4 regions of the Streptomyces sp. NPDC102402 genome follow, and region 1 is predicted to be linked to each of the others. Evidence: riboswitches for the same ligand, from Rfam matches in the RefSeq annotation. Region 1 holds a riboswitch; each other region holds the start of a gene.

Region 1 (7,011 bases):
GCGACCGCCCGGGGGCCCTGGAGGGCGTTGTCCCAGTGGTGGACCAGCAGCCGTTCCCCGTAGCGGGCGGAGGGGAAGGAGGCGCAGTCGCCCACCGCGTAGACGTCGGGCAGCGAGGTGCGCAGCGAGCTGTCCGCGGTGACCGAGCCGTCCGGGCCGAGCGCGATGCCCGAACCCGCGAGCCACGCCGTGGCGGGCCGCGCTCCGATCCCCACGACCACCGCCCCGGCGGGGACCGTCCGGCCGTCCGACAGGTGGACGGAGCCCTCTTCGACACGTTCCACCCGGGCCCCGGTGAGGAGTTCGGCTCCGCTCTCGGCGTACCAGGCGGCCATCGGAGCGGCCACCTCGGCGGGCATCGTGCCCGCGAGAGGACGGTCGGCGGCCTCGACGACGGTGACCGCGCAGCCGGCCGCCCGGGCGGCCGTGGCGAACTCGGCGCCGATCCACCCCGCGCCGACGACGACCACGTCGTGCCGCCGCTCCAGGACGGGCCGCAGCCGCGCTGCGTCGTCGAGGGTGCGCAGCAGGTGCACACCGGGGACGCCCTCGGTGCCGGGCAGAGCGACGGGCTCCGCCCCGGTGGCGAGGACCAGGACGTCGTAGGCGACGGGCCCCTCGGCCGTGTCGAGCTCGTGCGCCCCGGCCCGCAGGCCGGCCACGTCCAGCCCCAGGCGCAGGGTGATGCCCAGCTCCTCGAAGTCGACGTCGAAGGCGGAGTCCTCGGCCTTGCCGAGCAGGACCGCCTTGGACAGCGGCGGCCTGTCGTACGGCTGGTGCGGTTCGGCGCCGATCAGCGTCACCGGGCCGGTGAAGCCCTGTTCGCGCAGGGCCACGGCCGTCTGCACCCCGGCCATGCCCGCGCCCACGATCACGACTCCGCGCGGGTGTCCCGCAGGCGGATCCTCTGTCTGCTCGCTCACCCGTCCACCCTAATCACCTGACGTGACGTCAGTCGGCGAGTTCCTCGACCACGCTCGTCCCGCTGCCCTCCTGGGACTCCCACTCCCATGTCTCGTCCAGGCGGACGCGGCCGTCAGGGAGGTCGGTGACGGTCGATCCGCAGTGCCCGCAGGAGGTCGTTCCGTCCTGCTTCAGCTGGACGTAGCGGAAGTCCAGGGTGTCCGCGTCCCGCGTCCCGACGAGATGCCCGCGGACGATGTCGCCGCCCGCGTACTCCGCCCAGATCCGGCCCTCCCGCTCGTGGTACGTGAAACGGGTCCGGGTCCCGACCTGGCCGGGGGCCTGGTCGGCGACCGGCGAGAGGACGAGTCCGTCGAGCGAACGGGCCACGGGTACGGCTCCCTTACTGGCATCGGCCGGTGGGGTCTAGGCTGGCCACCGTAAGACACTCGCGGGAGTCCGGACGCACCGGGCTGAGAGGGAGGCTGGCCGGCCTCCGACCGTACGAACCTGATCCGGGTCATGCCGGCGAAGGGAGGGGCTGGACGCCCATGCGCATCTCCGTACAGAGTTCCGACGTCCTGGTCGTCGGGGGCGGCATCATCGGGCTGGTGACCGCCTGGCGGTCCGCACAGCGTGGTCTGAGCACGACGCTGGCCGACCCGGAACCCGGCGGCGGGGCCGCCCGGGTGGCGGCCGGGATGCTCGCCGCCGTCACCGAGCTCCACTACGGGGAGCAGATGCTGCTCGGCCTCAACATGGCGTCCGCGGCGCGCTATCCGGACTTCGTGGCCGAGCTGGAGGAGGCGAGCGGGCAGGAGACCGCCTTCCGGGCCTGCGGCACGCTGTCCGTCGCCCTGGACTCCGACGACCGGGCCCACCTGCGGGAACTGCACGCCCTGCAGCAGCGTTCGGGGCTGCGGTCGGAGTGGCTCACCGGCCGCGAGTGCCGGCGTCTGGAACCGATGCTCGCCCCCGGCGTACGCGGCGGGCTCCGGGTCGACGGCGACCACCAGGTGGATCCCAGGAGGCTCGCCTCGGCCCTGGTCACGGCGTGCGAGCGGTCGGGCGTGCGCTTCCGCCGCGCCTGGGTCGAACGGCTCTCCGTCACGGGCGGCCGTGCTACGGGAGCCGTTCTCGCGGACGGTACGGATCTCGCCGCCGGCCAGGTGGTCCTGGCCGGAGGCAGCCTCAGCGGCCGGCTCGCGGGGATACCCGAGGCGGTCGTCCCGCCCGTACGCCCGGTCAAGGGGCAGGTGCTGCGGCTGACGGTGCCGCCCGCGTACGCCCCCTTCCTCAGCAGGACGGTGCGGGCCGTCGTGCGCGGCAGCCACGTCTACCTGGTGCCGCGCGCCAACGGCGAGCTGGTGGTCGGCGCGACGACCGAGGAGCAGGGCTGGGACACCACCGTCACCGCGGGCGGGGTCTACGAGCTGCTGCGGGACGCCCACGAGCTGGTGCCCGGGATCACCGAGCTGCCGCTGACCGAGACCCGGGCCGGGCTGCGGCCCGCCTCACCGGACAACGCGCCGCTGCTGGGCCCCACCGCGCTGGACGGCCTGCACCTGGCCACCGGCCACCACCGCAACGGGGTGCTGCTGACCCCGGTGACCGGCGACGTGATGGCGCACGTGCTCACCACGGGCGAGCTGCCCGAACTGGGCCGCCCCTTCGCACCGCGCCGCTTCGCGCCGGCGGCCGCCTCCCCGGGGGCCTCGCGGCTCCCGGGCCCCGAAGCCACCACCCCCGCCTCCCAGGAGCAGCCCGCATGACACAGTCCGTGCCGTCCGCCGGCCCCGTGAGGGTCTCCGTCAACGGGGAGCAGCGCGCCGTCCCCGCCGGCACCGCGCTGGGCGCCCTGGTCGGGGAGCTGACCGCGGCTCCCTCCGGGGTCGCCGCCGCGGTCAACGAGGCCGTCGTCCCCCGCGGCCAGTGGTCCGCCACCGCTCTCCGCGACGGCGACCGCGTCGAGATCCTGACCGCCGTCCAGGGAGGCTGACCATGTCCGACGATCTCTTCACGCTCGGCTCCACGACGTTCTCGTCCCGGCTGATCATGGGTACCGGCGGTGCGCCCAGCCTCGACGTGCTGGAGCGCTCGCTGATCGCCTCGGGCACGGAGCTGACGACCGTGGCGATGCGCCGGCTCGACCCGACCGTGCGGGGTTCGGTGCTCTCCGTCCTGGAGCGCCTCTCCATCCGGGTCCTGCCGAACACCGCGGGCTGTTTCACCGCCGGTGAGGCCGTGCTGACCGCCCGGCTGGCCAGGGAGGCGCTGGGCACCGACTGGATCAAGCTGGAGGTGGTGGCCGACGAGCGGACCCTGCTGCCCGATCCGATCGAGCTGCTGGACGCGGCCGAGGTCCTCGTCGACGACGGCTTCACGGTCCTTCCGTACACCAACGACGACCCGGTCCTGGCCCGCAGGCTCCAGGACGTGGGGTGTGCGGCGATCATGCCGCTGGGCTCCCCCATCGGGTCGGGGCTCGGCATCCGCAACCCCCACAACTTCCAGTTGATCGCCGAGCGGGCGGAGGTCCCCGTGATCCTGGACGCCGGTGCCGGGACCGCGTCGGACGCGGCGCTGGCGATGGAGCTGGGCTGTGACGCTGTGATGCTCGCCTCGGCGGTGACCCGGGCACAGGAACCCGAGCTGATGGCGGCGGCGATGCGGCACGCCGTGGACGGCGGGCGCCTCGCGTACCGGGCGGGACGGATCCCGCGCCGCCATTTCGCGGAGGCGTCGTCCCCGGTGGAGGGCCGTGCGGTGCTGGATCCGGAGCGTCCGGCCTTCTGATCCGGCACCGGGGGGCGTCCCCCGGTCACAGCACGTGCATGCCCCTGTCACGGCTCCGCACCGGAAAGTCCCCCGGGGACCGTGACCTCTCCGCGGTGTCCGTGGCAGCTCGTAGACTCGCTCCGTGGACACGACCCTCCAGGACCCCTTGGTCGGGCAGCTGCTCGACGGCCGCTATCGCATCGATGCGCGCATCGCCGTCGGCGGTATGGCCACGGTCTACCGGGCCGTGGACACCCGGCTCGACCGTGTGCTCGCCCTCAAGGTGATGCACCCGGCGCTCGCGACCGACGCCGCGTTCGTCGAGCGCTTCATCCGCGAGGCCAAGTCCGTCGCGCGGCTGGCCCACCCCAATGTGGTGGGTGTCTTCGACCAGGGCGCCCAGGGCGCATACGTCTACCTGGCGATGGAGTACGTCGCCGGGTGCACCCTGCGTGACGTCCTGCGCGAGCGCGGGGCGCTGCAGCCCCGCGCCGCCCTGGACATCCTCGAACCGGTGCTGGCCGCCCTCGGGGCCGCCCACCGCGCGGGCTTCGTCCACCGCGACATGAAGCCGGAGAACGTCCTGATAGGGGACGACGGCCGCGTGAAGGTCGCGGACTTCGGCCTCGTACGAGCCGTGGGGACCGCCACGGACACCACGGGCTCGCTCCTGGGCACGGTCTCGTACCTCGCCCCGGAGCAGATCGAGCAGGGGACGGCCGACACCCGGTCCGACGTCTACGCCTGCGGTGTGGTGCTCTACGAGATGCTGACCGGCGGCAAGCCCCATGCCGGGGACACCGCCGCACAGGTCATCTACCAGCACCTGAACCAGGACGTCCCAGCACCGTCCGGTGCCGTTCCGGGCCTGGCCGGCGGGCTGGACGAGCTGGTGGCCGTCGCCACGGCACGCGATCCCGATCTGCGTCCCGCCGACGCGGTGGCGCTTCTCGCGCGGTCCCGCGAGATACGCGCGGACCTCACCGAGGAGCAGCTCGACGCGGTGCCCCCGCAGGCGATCGCGGAGTCGCGCGACGCCGCCGAGGACCGTACGAGCGTGATCCCCCGGGTGATCCCGGCCGGCCAGGGCACCGCGCACCACACCAGCCGCCTGGAGATGCCGGCCCCGTCGGTGCCCGGGGAGCAGGGGCGCGGACGCCGCCGGTCCTTCTCCGGCCGGGGCCGTCGCGGGATGCTCGCCGTGATCGTGGCCGTCCTGCTGGTGCTGGGGACGGGCGCGGGCGTCTGGTACATCAACTCCGGTCAGTTCACCCGGGTCCCCTCGCTCCTGGGCCAGACCCAGAGCGCGGCCGAGCGGCGGCTCTCGGACGAGGGCCTCGACCTCAAGGGCGTCGACCGTGCCTACAGCGACACGGTGAAGCGAGGCACGGTGATCAGCAGTGATCCCGGCTCCGGTGAGCGGATCCGGGGCAACGACGCGGTGAAGCTGGTGATCTCGCGCGGCCCTGAGATCGTGAAGGTGCCCGATGTCGAGGGCCTCGCCCTCGCGGACGCCCGGCGCGCGCTCAAGGAGACGGGACTCGCGCCCGGGATGGTGACCCGGGAGTTCAGCGAGGAGACCGACCGGGGCAAGGTGGTCCGTACGGATCCGCGTGCCGGCACCGAGCGCCACCCGGACTCGGCGGTCGCCCTGGTCGTGAGCAAGGGCAGCCCCGTCGACGTCCCCGACGTCACGGGCCTCTCCGTCGAGGACGCCAGGACGGCGCTGGACGAGGCGGGCCTCGACGCCGAGGTGCTGACGGAGCGGGTCAACTCCCCCGAGGCGGCGGGCGAGGTCGCCCGGCAGTCGCCCGGCAGCGGTGCCGAGGCCGCCGAGGGCGACACGGTGGAGCTGACGGTCTCCAAGGGGCCGCGCATGCTCCAGGTCCCCGATGTCACGGGGAAGGACGTCGACGAGGCCCGGGGCACCCTGGAGGACGCGGGGTTCGAGGTCAAGGTCGACCGCCCCTTCCTCTCGTTCAGCGACACGGTCGGGAGCCAGTCGGTCGAGGGCGGCGAGACGGCCGCGGAGGGCTCCACGATCACCATCAGGACCAAGGGGCTCTAGGGTCTCTCCGTTCGGATCAGGCCGGATCGCGGAGCGGGGCACGCGAGCCCGGCATGATCCGGACGAGAGGCCCCGGGCACATCGAGGACAGGCGGAACATGCGCAACCCTGTAGGCGGTCACGTTCCCGTGGCCGGTGGACTGGCCAAGACCGGCCTCGGCTACGCACGGGAGCTGGCGGCGGAGACCGTCCAGGTCTTCGTCGCCAATCCGCGCGGCTGGGCGACGCCGTCCGGCAATCCGGCACAGGACGAGCTGTTCCGCTCGCAGTGCGCGGCCGAGTCGGTCCCGGCGTACGTCCATGCCCCGTATCTGATCAACTTCGGCTCGCACACCGAGGCCACGGTCGAGCGGTCGGTCCTGTCGCTGCGCCACTCGCTGCGCCGGGCGAGGGAGATCGGCGCCCTCGGTGTGGTGGTGCACACCGGCTCGGCGACCGGCGGACGCCCGCGCGAGGAGGCCCTCGCCCAGGTGCGTACGCACATGCTTCCGCTGCTGGACGAGCTGACGCGTGACGACGATCCGTACCTGCTGCTGGAGTCGACCGCCGGCCAGGGCTCCTCGCTCTGCTCGCGGACCTGGGACTTCGGCCCGTACTTCGAGGCCCTGGACTCCCACCCCAAGCTGGGGATCTGCCTGGACACCTGCCACATCTACGCGGCGGGGCACGACCTGACGGGCCCCGTCGGGATGCGGCAGACCCTGGATCTGCTGGTGGAGACGGTCGGCGAGGGGCGGTTGAAGCTGATCCACGCCAACGACTCGAAGGATGTGGTGGGGGCTCACAAGGACCGGCACGAGAACATCGGCGCGGGTCACATCGGTGTCGAGCCGTTCCGTGAGCTGTTCTCGCATCCGGCGACCGAAGGCGTGCCGCTGATCATCGAGACACCTGGCGGCAGGGAGGGCCACGCCGCGGACGTGACACGGCTGAAGGGGCTCCGGGACGCCCGCTGAGCCAGGGCACGGAATACCCCCAGGGGGTATCTCGTTCCCGAGGGTGTCAGGTATCCGCGACCGAGCTCCGGGGGCTTCTCATGCAGCACGGCACACAGCAGGAACACCACGGCACGCACGGCGGCGGAGGTTCGTCCTGGGCCATGGCGGCGCGCGCGACCCTGCACTGCCTCACCGGCTGCGCGATCGGCGAGGTCCTCGGCATGGTGATCGGCACCGCGCTCGGCTGGGGAAACGTGCAGACGATGGCGTTGGCGATCGTCCTCGCGTTCTTCTTCGGCTACGCGCTGACCCTGCGCTCCGTAC
Region 2 (7,011 bases), on a different contig from region 1:
AGTACGTCATGGGGACGGTCTGTGCGGCCATTCCGATCACTGTCGGTAGTGCCGTGGCGGCGATGGCTGTTTCTCTCCCACTGCACCAAGAAGAACGGTTGCTCCCCGCAGTCGAACAACTACGCTGTGAAGTGACCACTCTGTTGCGCTCGTTCGTGTTCTCTATCAGTATCTGAAAAATCACTCCTTGTGATCTGCTATCGCGTGCATCACGATGGCGTCAATAGGGCCATGGGGGATCATTCCTGGCCAGTTTCATCTACTGCGGGGTTGAACGATGCGCGAGTCGGTTCAAGCAGAGGTCATGATGAGCTTCCTCGTCTCCGAGGAGCTCTCCTTCCGTATTCCGGTGGAGCTCCGGTACGAGGTCAGTGATCCATATGCGATCCGGATGACCTTCCACCTGCCAGGTGACGCCCCCGTCACCTGGGCATTCGGCCGTGAGCTGCTGCTCGACGGTCTCAACAGCCCCAGTGGTGACGGCGATGTGCACATCGGCCCGACCGATCCCGAGGGGCTGTCGGATGTGCACATCCGCCTTCAGGTCGGCGCCGACCGTGCGCTCTTCAGGGCCGGCACGGCGCCTCTGGTGGCATTTCTCGACCGGACGGACAAGCTGGTGCCACTGGGGCAGGAGCACACGCTGGGTGACTTCGACGGCAATCTGGAAGAGGCACTGGGTCGCATCCTCGCCAAGGAGCAGAACGCCGGCTGAAGAGGAAGGTCCGGCCGTTCATCGGACACCGGGGGCCCGTGGTGACGCGTCCGGTGTCCCGGCTCACGTCTTGCGGCGTCGGCCCCTCCCGGTCCGTGCGGGTGCAGGAGCCGCGGCTTCCGCGCCGAGCCCCGTGCGGTCCGCGGAGACCACCAGGGCCGCGAGCACCGTCGTCACCGGCACCGAGGCGACCAGCCCGATCGATCCGACCAGCGTCCTGACGATCTCCTCCGCGACCAGTTCGCTGTTGGCCACCGTGCCCACGCTGCTCTGCGCGATCGAGAAGAGCAGCAGCAGAGGGAGCGCCGCGCCCGCATAGGCGAGCACGAGCGTGTTGACGACGGACGCGATGTGGTCGCGCCCGATCCGGATGCCCGCCCGGTAGAGCCCTCGCACGCCCATCGTCGGGTCGGCCTGGTGCAGTTCCCACACCGCCGACGTCTGGGTGACGGTCACGTCGTCGAGGACGCCGAGGGAGCCGATGATCACCCCGGCCAGCAGAAGGCCGCTCATGTCGATGTCCGGATACAGCCCGTGGATGAGGCCGGTGTTGTCGTCCGTGTTGCCGGACAGGCCGGCCCAGCCGATGAACAGGGAGCCCAGCAGCCCGATCAGCAGCAGCGAGATGAGGGTGCCGATCACGGCCACGGAGGTGCGGGCTGTCAGGCCGTGGCAGGTGTAGAGGGCGATCAGCATGATGGCACTGGCCCCGATCACCGCGACGACCAGCGGGTTCGATCCCTGCAGGATCGCCGGGAGGATGAACAGGGTCAGCACGCCGAAGGAGACGGCGAGCGCGATCAGTGCCATCAGTCCGCGAAGCCTGCCCACCACCACCACCGCGAGGGCGAAGATCCCCGCGAGCAGCGCCATCGGGACCGTGCGGTCCACATCGGTCACCGAGTACTGCAGGTCCCGGGGCGCGTCCGGCGCGTAGGCCACGACCACTCCCTGGCCCTCCCGCAGTTGGCGCGGCGCGTCGGGCTGGACGACCTCGACGAACGTACGGCCCTTGTCCTCACCGGTGGTCACTTCGATCGTTGCCTTCTTGCACTCCCCCGACTGCTCGTCGACGGCTTCCCGTCCCGAGGGAGTGGAGGTGTCGCCCGTCGGAGGTACCTGCGAGGCGTTGACATCCGCGCAGTCGACCGCGACGACCTTCGTCACCCGCCCGTCCTGGGTCTGCCGGTCGAAGCCGACACCCGTGCGTTCATGGGCGGGTGCCCCTCCCGGCCAGAACGCCACCAGGCCGACCAGTACCGCTGCGGCGAAGGGGATCACCACGGCGGCGATGACCTTGCGCAGGTGCTTGGACACGGGCGCGGCGGGACCGTGGCTGTGTGTGTGGCCGTGTGCATGACTCTGGGTGCTGCCTGCTGCGGGGCCGTGGGGTTCGGGGGCGCTTCCGGGGGACGTCACCCCGCGATCATCCCAAGAACGAGGGAGGCCCTCTGGCCAGCACGCCAGGCGGGAGGCTAGCGTGGAGACACATTTGCACACGCGGGAGCTCGGAGCACCGGGCTGAGAGGGCGCTGACCTCCGTACATCCGTACGGGACACGCTGCGCCGACCGCCGAACCTGTTACCGGGTAATGCCGGCGTAGGGAGTAGGTCTCATGACCACAGCGGACGCACGCACGCCTGCCTCGACACAGGATGCGCGGAATGCGCAGGATGTGAAGGACGACGAGGCCGGGAAGTCCATCGGCTGGCACAAGGGATACGTCCAGGGTTCACGCCCGGACCTCCGTGTGCCGGTCCGTCAGGTGCACCTCACCAACGGCAAGGACGTGACGCTGTACGACACGTCAGGGCCGTACACCGATCCGGCCACCGACACCGACGTACGGCGCGGCCTCGCCCCGCTCCGGGAGAACTGGATCATCTCCCGTGGGGACACCGAGGAGTACGCGGGCCGTCCCGCGCGCCCCGAGGACGACGGGCTCAAGCACACCTCCCCGCGCGGTGGTCTGCGCAATCTCGACGCGGTGTTCCCCGGCCGCCCCCGTCAGCCACGCCGCAGCCGCGACGGGCAGCCGGTCACGCAGCTCGCGTACGCCCGTCGGGGCGAGATCACCCCGGAGATGGAGTACGTCGCCATCCGGGAGAACGTCGAACCCGCGGTCGTGCGCGAGGAGATCGCCGCCGGCCGGGCGGTCCTGCCGGCCAACGTCAACCACCCGGAGATCGAGCCGATGATCATCGGCAAGCGATTCCTGGTGAAGGTCAACGCCAACATCGGCAACTCCGCCGTCACTTCCTCCATCGAGGAGGAGGTGGACAAGATGACCTGGGCGACCAAGTGGGGCGCCGACACGGTCATGGACCTCTCCACCGGACGCAACATCCACACCACCCGCGAGTGGGTCCTGCGCAACTCCCCCGTGCCCATCGGCACCGTGCCGCTCTACCAGGCCCTCGAGAAGGTCGACGGCCGGGCCGAGGAGCTGACGTGGGAGATCTACAAGGACACGGTCATCGAGCAGGCCGAACAGGGCGTCGACTACATGACCGTGCACGCCGGGGTCCGGCTGCCCTACGTCCCGCTGACGGCCCGCCGCAAGACCGGCATCGTCTCGCGCGGCGGGTCCATCATGGCCGCCTGGTGCCTCGCGCACCACAAGGAGTCGTTCCTGTACGAGCACTTCGAGGACCTCTGCGAGATCCTCGCCGCGTACGACGTGACGTACTCGCTCGGCGACGGTCTGCGCCCCGGCTCCATCGCCGACGCCAACGACGAGGCGCAGTTCGCCGAACTCCGCACGCTCGGCGAGCTCAACACCGTCGCCAAGCGGTTCGGCGTCCAGACGATGATCGAGGGCCCGGGGCATGTCCCGATGCACAAGATCAAGGAGAACATCGACCTCCAGCAGGAGATCTGCGAGGAGGCCCCGTTCTACACGCTGGGCCCGCTGACCACCGACGTCGCCCCCGCTTACGACCACATCACCTCCGGAATCGGTGCGGCGATGATCGCGTGGTGGGGGACGGCGATGCTCTGCTACGTCACGCCCAAGGAACACCTGGGGCTGCCGAACCGCGACGACGTGAAGACCGGCGTCATCACGTACAAGATCGCCGCGCATGCGGCGGACCTCGCCAAGGGGCACCCCGGGGCGCAGGAGTGGGACGACGCCCTGTCCGACGCCCGGTTCGAGTTCCGCTGGGAGGACCAGTTCAACCTGGCGCTCGACCCGGACACCGCACGGGAGTTCCATGACGAGACGCTGCCGGCCGAACCGGCCAAGACCGCGCACTTCTGCTCGATGTGCGGCCCCAAGTTCTGCTCGATGAAGATCTCCCACGACATCCGGCGGGAGCACGGGGACGGGCAGGACGAGATCGAGGCGGGGATGGCCGAGAAGTCCAAGGAGTTCGCTGCGGCGGGCAACAGGGTCTATCTGCCGATCGCCGACTGACGCCTTCTCCTGGGTGGGTGAGGGTGCCGCCCTGACCTGGGCGTCACCCTCACCAGGCCCTGATCGCTCCGGCCCGGCCGTCCCGCTCCGCCCGCCTCCGCCTGGTCACTCCGGCTGGTGCTCCGGGCCGCCGAAGTCCGGACTGGTGAAGTCGGGGCTGGTGAAGGTCGGCCGGGGGCCGGCCGACGGGCCGTCCTCCGGCCCGGAGAAGTCGGGTCTGCTGTAGCCGATCTTCGGGATCCGGTTGGCCGATCGGTGCGGCATCCGCGACGCGGGTCCCGCGGTCGGGTCGGCCAGCGCGTCCCGGAGGAAGGGCAGGATGCCACGTTCCAGGAGGGCGTGGCGCCAGGCCTCCCGGGCGCGCGCGACATCCTCCGGCAGTTCCTCCTCCTCGTCCACGGCGGGCAGCGCGGTGGCGCCGTTGCGCAGGGCCGTGACGAGGAGCCCCACCGCGGCGACCAGGATGGCCGCGGCGGCGACGGCCGCGAAGAACCAGCCGGCGGCGACCATGGTTCCGGCGAAGGCCGGGGCGGGGCTGAGTGCCTTCAGGGGGTACCCGATCAGCAGGAATATCAGGGCGGCCGCACCTGCGAGGACGGGCGCCAGCACGGCGATCACCGCCAGGGTTCCGGCCCCCGTGGGATCGGCCTCGTCCGTGGCCGTCCCGAGGACGGACGCGTGGGCATCCGGGGCCTCCGGCCCGCGCAGCTCGCTGCGGACCTTCACGTAGTGGTCGTACTCGGTGGCGGCCGCCGCGGTGATCAGCAGGGTGGCGTTGAGCGCCATCGTCCGCAGCTGTTCCGTGTTGAGACGGTCGCCGACCCCGTCCAGATCCGGCCGTTCGTGGGCGTGACGCAGCGCGTCGGCAAGGATCCGCTCGTATTCCGGGCGGTCCTCGGCCAGCAGGTGCGGAGCGCTTTTCATGTGCATCCCCCGATGCTCCGTAGTGCCTGACCGGCCGTGCGGGCCGTGCGGTCGGGCGAAACGGAGGAGAGCCTGCTACTGATACGCCGATGGTAGAGCGCCTACGGCGCGGGGTGACAGGGGGTTTCCGGAAATAGGCCCAGCCGTCGACGTGTCAGGTCGTGATGCGTCTTCCCCGGTACTCGTCAGTCATGCAGGGGAAGTTGGACGACCAGCAGCTTTCCGGCCATGGTCACTCCGCCGTCCATGGCGATGGCGAGCCCGTCCGCGTATACGTGCGGGCCGTCCACCACGGTCCGTTGCACGTCCTCGCCGTCCTCCGACCCGACCTCACCGAGCAGGTACGGAATGGGGCTGTGACCGTGGACGACGCGCTGCCCGCCGTACGTCGCCATCAGGTCGCGGACGGCCTGTGCGCCGCCCTCGTCGCGGAAGGCGAAGCGCTTGGTGAGCTTGCGGAAGAGGTCCCAGCACTCGTCGGCGTCGTTCCGCGTCAGAATGGCGTGCACCGTGTCGTTGACGTCCTCGATGGTGGATCCGTAGTCGAGGTAGGCCGTCGTGTCGGAGTGCATCAGCAGGTGCCCGTCCTCCTCGACGACCGCGTCGAGCCGGGCCATCCACTGGAGATGGACGTCCTGGAGCCGCTCCATGTCCGTCTTCTGGCCGCCGTTGAGCAGCCAGGCGGCCTGGAAGGTCGCCGTTCCCGCTCCGGAGTTCACCGGGGTGTCGCCGAACCGCTTCGCGCCGAGCAGGAGCAGTTCGTGGTTGCCCATGAGGGCCTTGCAGTACCCGCCGGCCGCCGCGGCCTCCGCGGAGAGCCGCATGACGAGGTCGATGACGCCGATGCCGTCCGGGCCGCGGTCGGTGAAGTCGCCGAGGAACCACAGCCTGGCGGTGCCGGCCGCCCACCGGCCGTCGGCGTCGACGAGACCCTGCTCGTGAAGTGCGGCCAGGAGCTCGTCCAGGTAGCCGTGGACGTCGCCGACGACGAACAGCGGCCCCCGTCCGGATCCGCCGGAGGACCGGGCCTCGGGCACCGCCTGCACCTGGACGGTGTCGCCCCGCTTGATCACCGGCAGGTCGCGCTCGGTGGGGGTGTACCCCTCCGGCAGCTCGTCGCCCACCGCTGCGTTGCCGGGATGCGGCGGAAGCGGCTCCCTCGGCACCTGGGCATACGGCGGTACGCGGAAGTCACGCAACGTCGCAGTCCGCACTACGGGTTCCTGACCGGCCCCCTGAGTCATCGACCCCTCCACCACCGTCGCGCCTCCGTACACCTGACGGGCCCTGCCTGGTAGAGGTGGTCCGCGGTGTCGTGCGCCCATCATAGGAATGCGGATCGTGCTGTGTGACGCACCAGGGGTGGTGAATCCGTGCGCGCACCTGGTTCATCGGCCGTTTGGTCCGGATTAATCCGATCAGTCCCCGGCGGGTGACCGGGGAGCGCTGACCGTGGTGCGCGGCGGACGCCGCTGGGAGGACGTCCGGACGATGAGTTCCGTCGGTATCACCTGCTCCACCGGTCCGTCGTGCTCGACCCCTTCGATGGCGTCGATGAGGAGCTGGACGACCGCCGTGCCGATTCTGCGGGGCTTGAGCGAGAGCGTCGTGATGGGGGGTTCGGTCGAGGCGTACACCGTGGATTCGCTGCAGCAGACCAGCAGGAGGTCCTCGGGCACCCTCAGGCCGTAGCGGCGGGCGGCGGCGAGCAGATCCGTGCCGTTGGGGTCGAAGAGCCCGTAGACGGCGTCGGGGCGGTCGGGCCTGGCGAGGAGGCGGTCTGCGGCGACGGCACCCGCGCAGGGGTCGTGGGCCGGATAGGACTCGTAGACCGGGTCCTGGCCGACCCGCTCGCACCAGTGGAGGTAGGCGGTGGTGGAGAGGCGGGTGTAGGTGTCGGTGGTGGTGCCGGTCAGCAGCCCGATGCGGCGGGCTCCCGCGGCCGCGAGGTGA
Region 3 (7,011 bases), on a different contig from region 1:
GCCGAGGAGAAGATGGAGAAGGCCGTCGTGGTCGCGAAAGAGGACTTCGCCGCGATCCGCACCGGCCGTGCGCACCCGGCGATGTTCAACAAGATCGTCGCCGACTACTACGGCGCGCTGACCCCGATCAACCAGCTGGCCTCGTTCTCGGTCCCCGAGCCGCGCATGGCCGTGGTGACCCCGTTCGACAAGACGGCGCTGCGCAACATCGAGCAGGCGATCCGTGACTCCGACCTCGGCGTCAACCCGAGCAACGACGGCAACATCATCCGTGTGACGTTCCCCGAGCTCACGCAGGACCGCCGCAAGGAGTACATCAAGGTCGCCAAGACCAAGGCCGAGGACTCCAAGATCTCGATCCGCTCCATCCGCCGCAAGGCCAAGGAGTCGCTCGACAAGCTCGTCAAGGACAAGGAGTCCGGCGAGGACGAGGTCCGTCGCGCGGAGAAGGAGCTCGACGACACCACCGCGAAGTACGTGGCGCAGGTGGACGAGCTGCTCAAGCACAAGGAAGCCGAGCTGCTCGAAGTCTGATGAACGACTCTTCCTGGGGCGCCCCGCAGGGAGCCGGTTACTGGAGCACGCCCGAGATGGGGGCCGCTCCGGCGGGTCCTGCATACGATGTGCACGGCGCCCAGCAGACTCGGCCCATGCCCATCGTGCCGGACGTTCCCGACGCAGGTAGAGACGCTGACGACCGCGACGACCGGAACGGGGACGCCGCGCGCGTCAGCGGCCCCCCGTTCCGTGACGAGAAGCCGCAGGAGCCCATGTCCACCCCGCCGCCGTCCCCGCCGCACAAGAAGCGCGCGGGGCGTGACCTGCGTGCCGCCATAGGGGTCGGTCTCGGTCTCGGTGCTCTCGTCGCCGGCTCTCTCTTCGTCGTGAAGGCCGTCTTCGTCGGCGTGGTCGTGCTGGCGGTGGTGGTCGGTCTCTGGGAACTCACCTCCCGCCTCAAGGAGCGCAAGGGCATCAACGCCCCCCTCGTGCCGCTCGCCGTCGGCGGCGCCGCGATGGTGGTCGCCGGTTATGTGCGGCAGGCGGAGGGCGCCTGGGTAGCCATGGCGCTCACGGCCCTCGCGGTGCTCGTGTGGCGGATGACGGAGCGGCCCGAGGGGTACCTGAAGGACGTCACGGCGGGTGTCTTCGCCGTGTTCTACGTACCGTTCCTGGCGACGTTCGTCTCCATGATGCTCACCGCGGACGACGGTGCGTGGCGCGTGCTGACGTTCCTCCTGCTGACCGTGGTCAGCGACACCGGCGCGTACGCCGTCGGCTGGCGCTTCGGGACGCACAAGCTGGCGCCGCGCATCAGCCCCGGGAAGACCCGTGAGGGTCTGTTCGGTGCCGTCGCCTTCGCCATGGTGGCCGGCGCCCTGTGCATGGAGTTCCTGATCGACGGCGGGAGCTGGTGGCAGGGCCTGCTGATGGGCCTCGCGGTCGCCGTCAGCGCCACGCTGGGCGACCTGGGCGAGTCCATGATCAAAAGGGATCTGGGCATCAAGGACATGGGCACGCTGCTGCCCGGTCACGGCGGCATCATGGACCGGCTCGACTCGCTCCTGCCGAGCGCGCCGGTCGTGTGGCTGCTGCTGGTGCTGTTCGTCGGATCGGGCTGACCCGGCCCTCGGCTCCGTACCGCGCTGTCACGAAGGGCCCGCCGTCCACGGCGGGCCCTTCGTGCGTTCCCACGGCCGGCGCGCTCCCACGCCGGCGCGTGCGATCGGTCACGGTCCGCGCGCTGCCCGGGCCGTCCCCGGGCCTGGCGAAGGGCCCCGGAAGGGGCCACGACGCCACCGTCGGGCGACCGGCGGCAGCCGGGTCCGGGGCCCCTCGCCTCTCCTGAGCCGCTCGCGGTCCCTACTACCTCTGCGTGTCTGTAACACTGGAGGAACCATGCCTAAGCCCGGAGAACTCACTTTCGTCGCGCCCCGTGGAGCCAAGCGGCCGCCGCGGCACCTCGCCGACCTCACCCCCGACGAGCGCAAGGAAGCAGTCGCCGCGACCGGCGAGAAGCCCTTCCGCGCCAAGCAGCTGTCGCAGCACTACTTCACGCGGTACGCGCACGACCCGGCGGAGTGGACCAACATCCCGGCCGCGTCGCGCGACAAGCTCGCCGAGGCGATGTTCCCGGATCTGATGTCGGTCATGCGCCACATCAGCTGTGACGACGACACCACCCGCAAGACGCTCTGGAAGCTGCACGACGGCACGCTCGTCGAGTCCGTGCTCATGCGGTATCCGGACCGGGTCACCATGTGCATCTCCTCGCAGGCGGGCTGCGGGATGAACTGCCCCTTCTGCGCGACCGGGCAGGCGGGTCTCGACCGGAACCTGTCGACCGCCGAGATCGTGCACCAGATCGTGGACGGCATGCGGGCCCTGCGCGACGGCGAGGTCCCGGGCGGGCCGGCGCGGCTCTCCAACATCGTCTTCATGGGCATGGGCGAGCCGCTGGCCAACTACAAGCGCGTCGTCGGGGCGATCCGTCGGCTGACGGACCCGGAGCCTGACGGCCTGGGGCTCTCCCAGCGTGGGATCACCGTGTCCACGGTGGGCCTGGTGCCGGCGATGCTGCGCTTCGCCGACGAGGGCTTCAAGTGCCGCCTCGCCGTCTCGCTGCACGCTCCGGACGACGAGCTGCGCGACACCCTCGTCCCCGTGAACACCCGCTGGAAGGTCCGTGAGGTCCTGGACGCCGCCTGGGAGTATGCGGAGAAGTCGGGCCGCCGCATCTCCATCGAGTACGCGCTGATCCGGGACATCAACGACCAGGCGTGGCGGGGCGACAGGCTCGGCCGGCTGCTCAAGGGCAAGCGGGTACACGTCAACCTCATCCCGCTGAACCCGACCCCGGGCTCCAAGTGGACCGCCTCGCGGCCCGAGGACGAGAAGGCGTTCGTCGAGGCGATCGCAGCCCACGGCGTGCCGGTCACCGTCCGGGACACCCGTGGCCAGGAGATCGACGGCGCCTGCGGGCAGCTGGCGGCCTCCGAGCGCTGAGGGGGTTCCGGGACCGGCGCTATCCGGCCGGTCGGGCATGATCCGGCCGGTGTAGCCTGGCCAGGAAATCAACTGCATATTCCGACAGGGGAGCGCCACAGCGCTGAGAGTGCGGCACCGAGGACAGGTCGGCCGCAGACCCTCTGAACCTCGCCCGGGTCATTCCGGGTAGGAAGTTCGGACCTTACTCAAGCTGTTGCGCCCTGCCCGCTCGCCGAGCGGGCAGGGCCGCGTCTCTTCCTGGTCACCTCCAGGAGGAATCAGATGAACACCACCACGAAGTACGCCGCGACGGCGCTCGCCGCCGCGCTCGGCGTCACCGTGCTCGCGGGCTGCGGCGGCTCCGACGACAAGGCCTCCGGCGACACGGGGGCCGGCTCCAAGACCGTCACGCTGGTCAGCCACGACTCGTTCAACGCCTCGGACGCCGTGCTGAAGGAGTTCACGAAGGAGACCGGCTACAAGGTCAAGGTGCTCAAGAGCGGGGACGCCGGAGCCGCGCTCAACCAGGAGATCCTGACCAAGGGATCCCCCCGTGGCGACGTGTTCTTCGGCGTCGACAACACCCTGCTCTCCCGCGCCCTGGACGCCGGCCTGTTCACGCCGTACGAGGCGAAGGGCCTCGGCCGTGTCGCGGCCGACGCCCAGCTCGACGCGGACCGGCACCGGGTCACGCCCGTCGACACCGGCGACATCTGTGTCAACTACGACAAGAAGTACTTCGCCGACAGGAAGCTCGCCCCGCCGAAGTCCTTCGACGACCTGCTGAAGCCCGCGTACAGGAACCTCCTCGTCACCGAGAACGCCGCGACCTCCTCGCCCGGCCTCGGCTTCCTGCTCGGCACCGTCGCCACCTACGGCGAGACCGGCTACCAGGACTACTGGAAGAAGCTGAAGGACAACGGCGTCAAGACCGTCGACGGCTGGGAGCAGGCCTACAACGAGGAGTTCTCCGGCTCGGCCGGCGGCAGGAAGACCAAGGCCGACCGTCCGCTCGTCGTCTCGTACGCCTCCAGCCCGCCCGTCGAGGTGCTGTACGCCGATCCGAAGCCCACCGAGGCCCCGACAGGAGTCGCCACCGGCACCTGCTTCCGCCAGACCGAGTTCGCCGGCCTGCTGGACGGCGCGAAGAACGAGGCGGGCGGCAAGGCGCTGCTGGACTTCCTGATCAGCAAGCGGTTCCAGGAGGACATGCCGCTGAACATGTTCGTGAACCCGGTGGTGAAGGACGCGAAGCTGCCGGAGCTCTTCACGAAGTTCGGCGCGACCGTGGACGAGCCGACGACGGTGGCCCCGGAGAAGATCGCCAAGAACCGTGAGCAGTGGGTCCAGTCATGGTCCTCGCTCGTCGTGAAGTAGCCCGCGCGCGTACCGCGTGGAGGGGGAACGCGGTGCGGCTCGGCCTGATGGCCGTGCCCGTCGCGTTCTTCGGGCTGCTCTTCGCCTATCCCGTCGCCGCGATCGTCGGGAGGGGCCTGAAGGCGGAGGGTGACTGGCAGTTCGGCCGGATCGGTACGGTGCTGAGCCGGCCCGACATCCTGGACGTCCTCTGGTTCACGACCTGGCAGGCTCTCGCCTCCACCGTGCTCACCCTGCTGATCGCGCTGCCCGGCGCCTACGTCTTCGCCCGCTTCGACTTCCCCGGCAAGCAGCTGCTGCGGGCCGTGGTGACCGTGCCGTTCGTGCTGCCCACCGTCGTGGTGGGCACGGCGTTCCTCGCCCTGCTGGGGCGCGGCGGTTTCCTCGACGACTTGTGGGGGGTCAGGCTCGACACCACCGTGTGGGCGATCCTGCTCGCCCATGTCTTCTTCAACTACGCCGTCGTCGTACGGACCGTGGGCGGCCTGTGGGCGCAGCTCGACCCCCGCCAGGAGGAGGCCGCACGGGTCCTCGGGGCGGGACGGTTCGCGGCATGGCGGCGGGTGACCCTGCCCGCGCTGGGCCCGGCGGTGGCAGCCGCCGCCCTGATGGTCTTCCTCTTCACCTTCACCTCCTTCGGAGTCGTCCAGATCCTCGGCGGCCCGGCCTATTCCACGCTTGAGGTGGAGATCTACCGGCAGACCGCGCAGCTGCTGGACCTGCCGACGGCCGCCGTGCTGACCCTGGTGCAGTTCGCGGCGGTCGGCGGGATCCTCGCCGTGCACGCGTGGACCGTACGGCGCAGGGAGACCGCACTGCGGCTGGTCGATCCGGCGCAGACCTCCCGGCCGCCGCGCGGGGCCGGACAGCGTGCGCTGCTCGGCGGCGTCCTGCTGACCGTGCTCCTGCTCGTCCTGCTGCCGCTCGGCGTGCTGGTGGAGCGTTCCTTCGACACCTCCGGCGGCTACGGGTTCGCCTTCTACCGCGCCCTGCAGTCCGCCGACGCCAACGGCTCCACCTTCCTGGTGCCGCCGCTCGACGCGATCGGGAACTCCCTGCGGTACGCGCTGGCCGCGACCCTCATCGCCCTCGTGATCGGTGGCCTCGCCGCCGCCGCCCTGACCCGTCGGGCGGGCCGGCTGGTCCGGGGCTTCGACGCGCTTCTGATGCTGCCGCTCGGTGTCTCAGCCGTCACCGTCGGCTTCGGCTTCCTCATCACGCTCGACGAGCCGCCGCTCGACCTGCGGACGTCCTGGATCCTCGTCCCGCTCGCCCAGGCTCTGGTGGGCGTGCCCTTCGTCGTACGGACGATGCTGCCGGTGCTGCGTGCCGTGGACGACCGGCTGAGGGAGGCCGCGGCGGTGCTCGGCGCCTCGCCGCTGCGGGCCTGGCGCGAGGTGGACCTGCCGCTGGTCCGGCGGGCCGTCATGGTCGCCGCGGGCTTCGCCTTCGCCGTGTCGCTCGGTGAGTTCGGAGCGACCGTGTTCATCGCGCGTCCCGACAACCCCACCCTGCCGGTCGCGGTGGCCAGGCTGCTGGGGCGTTCCGGAGAGCTCAACTACGGCCAGGCGATGGCCCTGAGCACGATTCTGATGCTCGTCTGCGCGGTGTCGCTGCTCCTGCTCGAACGTATCCGCACCGACCGATCCGGGGAGTTCTAGAGATGCTGGCAGTGGAGTCCGCCACGGTCCGCTTCGGGAAGCGCACCGCCCTGGACGCGGTGGACCTGGTGGTCGCGGACCACGAGATCGTCTGTGTGCTGGGGCCGAGTGGCAGCGGCAAGTCGACGCTGCTGCGGGCGGTGGCCGGGCTGCAGCCCCTGGACGGCGGGCGGGTGCTGCTGGACGGTGAGGACCAGGCGCCGCTGCCCGTGCACCGGCGCGGTCTCGGGCTGATGTTCCAGGACCACCAGCTGTTCCCGCACCGTGACGTCGGCGCCAACGTCGGCTTCGGCCTGCGGATGCACGGCGTCACCCGGGCCGAGCGCGACCGCCGGGCCGATGAGCTGCTGGACCTGGTCGGCCTGCCCGGAGCCGGACGGCGGGCCGTCGCCGCGCTGTCCGGCGGCGAGCAGCAGCGGGTGGCCCTCGCACGGGCCCTGGCCCCGCGTCCGAAGTTGCTGATGCTGGACGAACCGCTGGGTCAGCTGGACCGGAGCCTGCGGGAACGGCTCGTCGTCGAGCTCCGTACCCTCTTCGGCAGGCTGGGCACCACGGTCCTCGCCGTCACCCATGACCAGGGCGAGGCCTTCGCGCTCGCCGACCGGGTCGTGGTCATGCGGGACGGACGGATCGCCCAGGCCGGCACCCCGCTGGAGGTCTGGCGGCATCCGGCGTCGGCGTTCGTCGCGCGCTTCCTCGGTTTCGACAACCTGGTGGACGCCACGGTCACCGGCACGACCGCCGACACCGCCTGGGGCGAGGTACTGGTGCCCGACGGCTCCTCCCAGGGTGAGTGCGAGCTGCTCGTCCGGCCGGGCGGTGTCCGGATCGGCGGCCCGAAGGGCGGCCTGCGCTGCACGGTCGGCGTACGCACCTTCCGCGGGCACCACGTCACCGTCCTCCTGCACCCGGAGGACGGCCCGGCACTGGAGGCGGAGTGCGGCCTGCGGGAGACCCCGGACGAGGGAACGGCCGTCGGCGTGACCTT
Region 4 (7,011 bases), 380 kb from region 1:
CGTGGGCGGCGACGCCCCGGTATCGGTCCAGTCCATGACCACGACCCGCACGTCCGACATCGGCGCGACCCTCCAGCAGATCGCCGAACTCACCGCTTCCGGCTGCCAGATCGTCCGGGTCGCCTGCCCCACCCAGGACGACGCCGACGCCCTGTCGACCATCGCGCGCAAGTCGCAGATCCCGGTGATAGCGGACATCCACTTCCAGCCGAAGTACGTGTTCGCCGCCATCGAGGCCGGGTGCGCGGCCGTGCGCGTCAATCCGGGCAACATCAAGCAGTTCGACGACAAGGTCCGCGAGATCGCGCGGGCCGCCAAGGACCACGGGACGCCGGTGCGCATCGGGGTCAACGCGGGATCGCTCGACCGCCGTCTGCTGAAGAAGTACGGCAGGGCCACTCCGGAGGCGCTGGTCGAGAGCGCGTTGTGGGAGGCGTCGCTGTTCGAGGAGCACGACTTCCGGGACATCAAGATCTCCGTGAAGCACAACGACCCCGTCGTCATGGTCGAGGCGTACAAGCAGCTCGCCGCTCAGTGCGACTACCCGCTGCACCTCGGAGTGACGGAGGCCGGCCCGGCCTTCCAGGGCACCATCAAGTCGGCTGTCGCGTTCGGCGCGCTGCTGTCCCAGGGCATCGGCGACACCATCCGCGTCTCCCTGAGCGCGCCGCCCGCCGAGGAGGTCAAGGTGGGCCTCCAGATCCTGGAGGCCCTGAACCTCAAGCAGCGCGGCCTGGAGATCGTGTCCTGCCCGTCCTGCGGGCGCGCCCAGGTCGACGTCTACAAGCTGGCCGACGAGGTCACGGCCGGGCTGGAGGGCATGGACATCCCGCTGCGCGTGGCCGTCATGGGGTGTGTGGTGAACGGCCCCGGGGAAGCCAGGGAAGCTGATCTCGGTGTCGCGTCCGGCAACGGCAAGGGGCAGATCTTCGTCAAGGGCGAGATCGTCCGGACCGTACCCGAGTCGAAGATCGTCGAGACGCTCATCGAGGAGGCGTTCAAGCTCGCCGAGCTGATGCGGCAGGACGAGGACGACGGCTCCGCCGGGACCGCCCCCTCCGCCGGGCACGAGAGCGCCGAGTGATCACGCCGCGGACCGGTCTGCCCCGCCGAGGCGGTCTTCCACGAGGACGGCGTCCCCGGAGACCGGACGGACCACCACAGGGCGGACGCCGGGTTCCTCGACGGTCCGGGATCTCCCGGGGGCGGCGCCGAAGGCCTCGGCCCGGTCGGGCCCGACCACCCGCTCATCGCCGTACGGCCGGTCCGCGCCGCGCGATCCGGTGACCCGTCCGTCAGGAGCGCAGGCGCAGCCGCAGCGGGGCGTAGAGCACCAGGGCCACGATGAACGCCACGCCGTAGGCGAGGTCCGCCCCATGAAGGGCCTTCGCCGCCGGCCCGACGTACAGGCCGGTGCTCATGAACGGCACCGCCGCGGCGAAGGCCGCCCCGAAGGCGGTGAGCGCCGGCCACCACGGCCGGCCGACGGCGCTCTCGGCCGCGAGGTCGACCGGTGCGCCGCCGCGGGCCCTGGCGCGCACCACCCAGTCGACGGCCACGATCGCGACGAAGCCGGGGATCCAGTAACCGACCAGGAGCAGGACGTTCTGGAAGCGCGCCGTCGTGTCGGCGGCGTGCATCCACAGCACGAGCGGGAATCCGAGCACGGCGGCGAGCGCGGCGGCGACGGGGCGCGGCACGCGCACCCCCATCGCCTGCAGCGCCAGCGACCCGCTGTAGTCGTTCATGGCGTTGCTGCACAGCGCGGCGAGCGCCACGGCGAGCAGACCGAAGGCCCCGAGCGCTCCCCCGCCCAGCAGGGTGTCGATCCCGCGTGCGGTCTGGTCGGTGAAGACGGACGCGCCCCACAGGCCGAGCGTCTGGACCGCCACGAAGGAGACGCTGATGCCCAGCAGCGTGCACCAGAACATGCGCGTCCGCGAGGTGGTGGGCGGGAGATACCGGCTGAAGTCACTCGCGTAGGGGGCCCACGACAGCGCCAGGCTCAGGGCGATCGTGCACGTCAGGACGAACGCGCCCGCCCGGTCGCCTCCGTGCACGGTGCCGGAGGCGGCGGGGTGGACGCCGTCCAGCAGCTTCACGGAGAGCACGGCGAAGGCGGCGGCGAGGGCGAACGTCATCACGGTCTGCAACCGGTGGATCGCCTCGTACCCCAGTACGCCGAGCGCACCCTGGGCGGCCATCATGACCAGTACGCCCAGCCAGAAGGGCCAGCCGAACAGCTGGGCCAGCGCGTCCCCGCCGAACAGGCCGATCAGCGCGTCCCAGGCGATCGAGGACAGCCACTGCAGCGCGCCGGGCAGCACGACGCCCCGGCCGAACGCCAGCCGCGCGAGGGACATCTGGCCGACTCCGGTCCGGCTTCCCCAGGTGCCGAGGTACGCGGTGGGCACCGCCCCCACGAGCGTGCCGAGCACGACGGCGACGAGCGCCGTGGCGAAGTCCAGGCCGAGGGCGATGCCCACGGTGCCGGTGAAGACACCGGTCATGGTCAGGTTGGGGGCGAACCAGACGGTGAACAGCCGGCCGGGGCCGCCGTAGCGCCGGTCCTCGGGGACGGGGGCTGTCCCGTGCGTCTCGACCCGGAGGTCGCCGGGGGCCGCGGGCATGCGGCCTTCGAAGGCGGAACCCGGGTCCGGGGCCGCCCGCTTCCCGATCGCACGGTCTTCCTGGGCGTACGGCAACGGCATGAGACATCCCTCCGCCAGTGCTAACTGGTTCAGGTTCGACGGGTGTGTTCTCAGCCCCCTGCGGGGCACCCCGTGTCCGGTTCGGCGGCCAGGATAGCCGGGCGGCCGTCCGGGCCCGGCCGGAGGGGCCGATCGGCACGGGAGCCGGAACGGCGCGCCGGGATGGTTCCGCGCGGATCGGATGTCGATCGGGTCACGCTCGTCGCGCGGGTCGCAGGCAGACAGACCGGCCTCGTCCGGATGAAACAGGCATTCGGTCCGCGTCACTCCCGGCAGCCTCCACGGGATGCACACAACCGCTGCTCGAGGATCCGGACTCACCCCATGTGAACGTCTGGGCGAGTTGCTAGCTTGGCCTGAAACCGAGGCACCCGCCGGGTGCGAAGCGGCGGGACCGGTACGCGGGGAAGGGTCACCCATGGCATGGGACGAGTGGGAGCAGCTGAAGGCGGAGGCCGCCGGCCGGCAGTCGACCGGAATGCAGTTGAACCAACTCGACCCCGGCGGCGGGGGCTCCATGGCTCTGCCGGGGCAGACGGGCGACCTCAAGGTGGACCAGGGCGACCTGGCGAAGATCGGCAGCCAGGCGCACAGCCTCTACGACAACCTCTGGAACAAGGCCCGTGTGGCCGTTCCCAGCAGTGACAAGGCCGCCGGCGACCTGAGCGGCCAGGGCTTCGCGCTGGGCGGCGGGCTCAAGCACGTGTCGAACCGGTGGGAGGAGCAACTGAAGTCGCTCATGGACGCGTGCGCCCACATCTCCAACCACATGCAGGTCACCAAGAAGGTGCACGCCGGTGACGAGCACTACATCCAGCGGCAGGTGAGCAGCATCGAGACCCTGGACGCCGGATTCGACGAGCGGGCCGGCGAGCCGGGCAGGAAGAACCCGGCGTACGAGCCCAAGAAGTAGCGGCGCGAACACAGACGTACAGGAGAAACGACACCTCATGGATCTCGACGCGCTGCGCTTCGCCAACTTCACGACGCTCGACGAGGCCGTCTCCGACTGGGGCCTGCTCGTACGCCACCTCGTGGAGCTGAGGAAACAGGCCGAGGACGGACTGCACAAGGCCGCCAACACCGGGAACTGGGCCGGCATGAACGCCCAGGTCACCAAGGAGTTCGTCGGCAAGACCGCCGGCGAGTTCGGCGACGCCCACACACAGGCCAACACGATTCACAAGATCCTCGGTGACACCCGGGACGAGCTCCGGCAGTACAAGAAGGATCTCGAGGCCGCCATCACCCGGGGGCAGAAGAAGAATCTGACCGTCACCAGCACGGGCGGCGGCGGTTTCACCGTCACCATGAACATCCACCCGGACCGGGCGGCGAAGGGCACGTCCGTTCCCGAGCACAGCGAGAGTGACGTCACCGCGCTGCGCGACGAGGTGCAGGCGATCCTCCAGAAGGCCTCGGAGAGCGACGATTCGGCGAGCAAGGTCCTGACCGCGATAGCCGACCAGGCCAAGATGGGTTTCTCGGACGCCGACTACAAGGACCGCGACTCCGCGGCGGAGGCGGTCCAGGCCGCGGAGGACCTCGCCAAGATCGCGGCGAAGAGTCCCGAGGACCTCACACCCGCCGATTTCGACAAGATCAACGGCGGTCTGGAGAAGTACAAGGACGACCCGCTGTTCGCCGAGCGGTTCGCCACGCAGCTCGGCCCCGAGAAGACCCTCGCGTTCTGGCAGGGCGTCAACGACCCGGCCGTGAACCCGAACGTGGGCCGCGAACGGCTCGACAAGCTCGACGACCTCCAGCGCAATCTGGGTCTGACGCTCGCCACCGCCACGCAGAGCGACTCGGCCGACATGACGAGCTGGAAGGGCAACATGGTCAGGCTCGGCGACCAGCCCATCGGCCGGGACGGCAGCGGCCCCATGGGCTTCCAGGTCATGAGCAACCTGATGCGGACCGGCGACTACGACGACCAGTTCCTCAAGAGCTACGGCACCAAGCTCATGGAGACGGAACGCAAACTCACCGGCAACGGCGAGCACGCCAACATGGCGTGGCAGCACATGGGCATGGACCCGTGGCTCAACCGGATCGGTGACGACAGCGGCGACGACCCGCTGACCGGTTACCTCAAGGGCCTGTCCAACAGTCCGGACGCGGCGACCGACTTCTTCAACGAGGGGTACGTCTCCAAGGAGGAGTCCCCCTTCGAGCGCGACACGGACGACAACGGCAAGAAGGGGAAGGTCCCGCTCTCCACCTTCGAGTACCTGTTCGAGGAGCGGGAGTGGCCGCAGGAGAGCAACCTCAAGGGCGACGACGACAACACCGGCCGCAACAACCTCGCCCTCGCCCTGGAGGCCGCCACGACCGGGCACCCGGCGGGCGAGTTGCCGACCGCGGACACCCCGGCCCACAACGACGGGCAGACCAAGCTCTTCGAGTCCATCGTGTCCTCCGTCTCGGACGACAACGAACGGCTCACGAAGCACGGTTACATGTCCGACAGCATCGGGCAGATCACCTCGGAGTACCTGCCGGACATCAACCGGGCGATGACCGACGACCAGGACGAGGACACGAACAGGCTGTTCCCCGTCGCAGGCAGCTCCGCCACGCTCAACCACCGTGACGTGAACGCCCTGCTGGTGACCGTCGGACAGAATCCCGAGGGGTACGCGGCCGTGGAGGTGGCCAACAAGTCGTACATGGCGAACCTCATGGACTACCACATGAACCCGGACCTGCCGGCCGACGCCCGGTACTCGAACGACACGCAGTTCGCCGTCGAGCAGGTCGCGCACGGATCGGGCGAGGTGTCCGGCACGCTGGCCATCGGCCGCCAGGAGGCGGTCGCCGGGCCCGCAGAGGAGTCCGACAAGAAGTTCGACCAGTCCGTGGGCCAGTGGAAGAACGCCATCTCCGGAGGCATCGGCACGGGTATCGGCGTCGGCACGTCGTTCATCGCCAGCCCCATCGGGGGCGCGGTGGCCGGCGGCGTGGCGGACACGGCGAGCAGCATGGTCCTGGAGGCCCTCTTCAAGGACGCCGAGGGGCACGCCAAGGACGACGCGGGCGGCGTCATGGGCGAGAAGTGGGAGAGCGGCCTCGACCAGAACGCGGGGTACACCGAGGCGGCCGTGGAGAACGCGGCGAAGGCGCACCACCGTGACGACCTGATGGACGACAGCATCGACGAGAAGGCCCGCGCGGCCGCCCAGGAGGGATTCCGGGCCGCGGGCACGAACACCGACTTCATGTCCCCGCACCTGAAGACGGACATCTGATCGCATGTCCGGGTGCGGCGTCCGCCGCGTCCTCCCCGCCCCAACCCCGAAAGGCTTCTCGCGTTGTCTGTCCGTGGAACTCTCCGGCGCCACCGGTTCATCGGCGCGGTCGTCTCCCTGTCGGCCTCCGTCGCCCTCGCCTCCACCCTGTCGGCGTGCTCAGGCGACGACCCGCCCGAGAAGGCGTACACCGTGCCCACGTCGCTGTGCGGGATCCCCGTGGACCCCGCACTGGTGAAGGCCGCGCTGCCCGGAGGCGACTCCATCTCCACGGCCGCCTCGAAGCCGAACGGCGGAACGACCCGCTGCAGCGTGTCCGTGGACGGCAAGGCTGCCCTGAGTCTCACCCAGGCATGGTGGAGTGAGGGGCAGACCACGGCGACGGTCTCAGAAGGATACGCGGACACGGACGACGGAACGCTGTCGGACGACGGCCGATTCGTCCACACCGGGAAGGCCGCCGTCGGCAAGACCGCCTCTTCCTGCACGTCGTCGGACCAGCCGGAACAGGACCTCTACGCGGTGGTCCAGGTCCTCGACTCCGGCGTCGACGACGAGGCAGCCATGAAGAGCCTGATCACCGACTACACCAAGGCGGTCGAGCGGTCGGCGGCCTGTCGGTGACCTTGCCTCGCGGCGAGGACCGGCTCCCCGGAGCGCGCGGAACGCCCGTCCGGCTCCCCCGGGGCCCCGGAGACCGGACCCCGGCCCCGGGTCCCCGTCCCGCGGTCCTCACCCATCAGGCATGACGGAGGCTGTGCGCCGTCGGCTTGACCCTCACGTCGCGTGAGGCTGGAGTGTGGAGCGCATGAGCGACTACTACAACGCGTTCGAGATGAGTCCCGTACCTCCTCCCGGCCCGGACGCGGTTCCTCCGGAGCTGTTCCACGGCATCTACGGAATGCCCGCGTTCGTGTCGGTCCCCACGGACGACCTGGCCGCGTCCGTGGACTTCTGGACGCGTGGACTCGGGTTCTTCGAGCTGTTCGGCATCCCCGGCACGCTGGTGCATCTGCGACGGTGGGCCTTCCAGGACGTGCTCCTCGTCT

Evidence for each region. A riboswitch is a leader RNA that binds a small molecule or an ion and turns the genes downstream of it on or off. The one in region 1 is predicted to bind thiamine pyrophosphate.
Region 2: it holds a riboswitch for thiamine pyrophosphate, as region 1 does, so the genes downstream of both, thiC (phosphomethylpyrimidine synthase ThiC) here and thiO (glycine oxidase ThiO) in region 1, are expected to answer to the same signal.
Region 3: it holds a riboswitch for thiamine pyrophosphate, as region 1 does, so the genes downstream of both, ACIRJR_RS26560 (thiamine ABC transporter substrate binding subunit) here and thiO (glycine oxidase ThiO) in region 1, are expected to answer to the same signal.
Region 4: it holds a riboswitch for thiamine pyrophosphate, as region 1 does, so the genes downstream of both, ACIRJR_RS11970 (purine-cytosine permease family protein) here and thiO (glycine oxidase ThiO) in region 1, are expected to answer to the same signal.

What each region holds. Positions count from the first base shown of each region.
Region 1 covers NZ_JBIWKR010000003.1:925,141-932,151, reverse strand. The annotation lists gene ACIRJR_RS13765 (NAD(P)/FAD-dependent oxidoreductase) at 1-923, opposite strand, end outside; gene ACIRJR_RS13760 (hypothetical protein) at 952-1,293, opposite strand; TPP riboswitch at 1,345-1,457, shown strand; gene thiO (glycine oxidase ThiO) at 1,455-2,675, shown strand; gene thiS (sulfur carrier protein ThiS) at 2,672-2,902, shown strand; gene ACIRJR_RS13745 (thiazole synthase) at 2,905-3,699, shown strand; gene pknB (Stk1 family PASTA domain-containing Ser/Thr kinase) at 3,824-5,749, shown strand; gene ACIRJR_RS13735 (deoxyribonuclease IV) at 5,848-6,705, shown strand; gene ACIRJR_RS13730 (DUF4396 domain-containing protein) at 6,786-7,011, shown strand, end outside.
Region 2 covers NZ_JBIWKR010000001.1:554,515-561,525, reverse strand. The annotation lists gene ACIRJR_RS02280 (IclR family transcriptional regulator) at 1-176, shown strand, start outside; gene ACIRJR_RS02275 (SsgA family sporulation/cell division regulator) at 278-715, shown strand; gene ACIRJR_RS02270 (YibE/F family protein) at 779-2,134, opposite strand; TPP riboswitch at 2,206-2,339, shown strand; gene thiC (phosphomethylpyrimidine synthase ThiC) at 2,332-4,134, shown strand; gene ACIRJR_RS02260 (hypothetical protein) at 4,240-5,064, opposite strand; gene ACIRJR_RS02255 (metallophosphoesterase) at 5,244-6,317, opposite strand; gene ACIRJR_RS02250 (LacI family DNA-binding transcriptional regulator) at 6,477-7,011, opposite strand, start outside.
Region 3 covers NZ_JBIWKR010000010.1:154,610-161,620, forward strand. The annotation lists gene frr (ribosome recycling factor) at 1-534, shown strand, start outside; gene ACIRJR_RS26550 (phosphatidate cytidylyltransferase) at 534-1,619, shown strand; gene rlmN (23S rRNA (adenine(2503)-C(2))-methyltransferase RlmN) at 1,897-3,003, shown strand; TPP riboswitch at 3,080-3,196, shown strand; gene ACIRJR_RS26560 (thiamine ABC transporter substrate binding subunit) at 3,268-4,362, shown strand; gene ACIRJR_RS26565 (ABC transporter permease) at 4,410-6,023, shown strand; gene ACIRJR_RS26570 (ABC transporter ATP-binding protein) at 6,026-7,011, shown strand, end outside.
Region 4 covers NZ_JBIWKR010000003.1:547,972-554,982, reverse strand. The annotation lists gene ispG (flavodoxin-dependent (E)-4-hydroxy-3-methylbut-2-enyl-diphosphate synthase) at 1-1,084, shown strand, start outside; gene ACIRJR_RS11970 (purine-cytosine permease family protein) at 1,296-2,711, opposite strand; TPP riboswitch at 2,701-2,794, opposite strand; gene ACIRJR_RS11965 (hypothetical protein) at 3,130-3,624, shown strand; gene ACIRJR_RS11960 (hypothetical protein) at 3,662-5,962, shown strand; gene ACIRJR_RS11955 (hypothetical protein) at 6,026-6,586, shown strand; gene ACIRJR_RS11950 (VOC family protein) at 6,771-7,011, shown strand, end outside.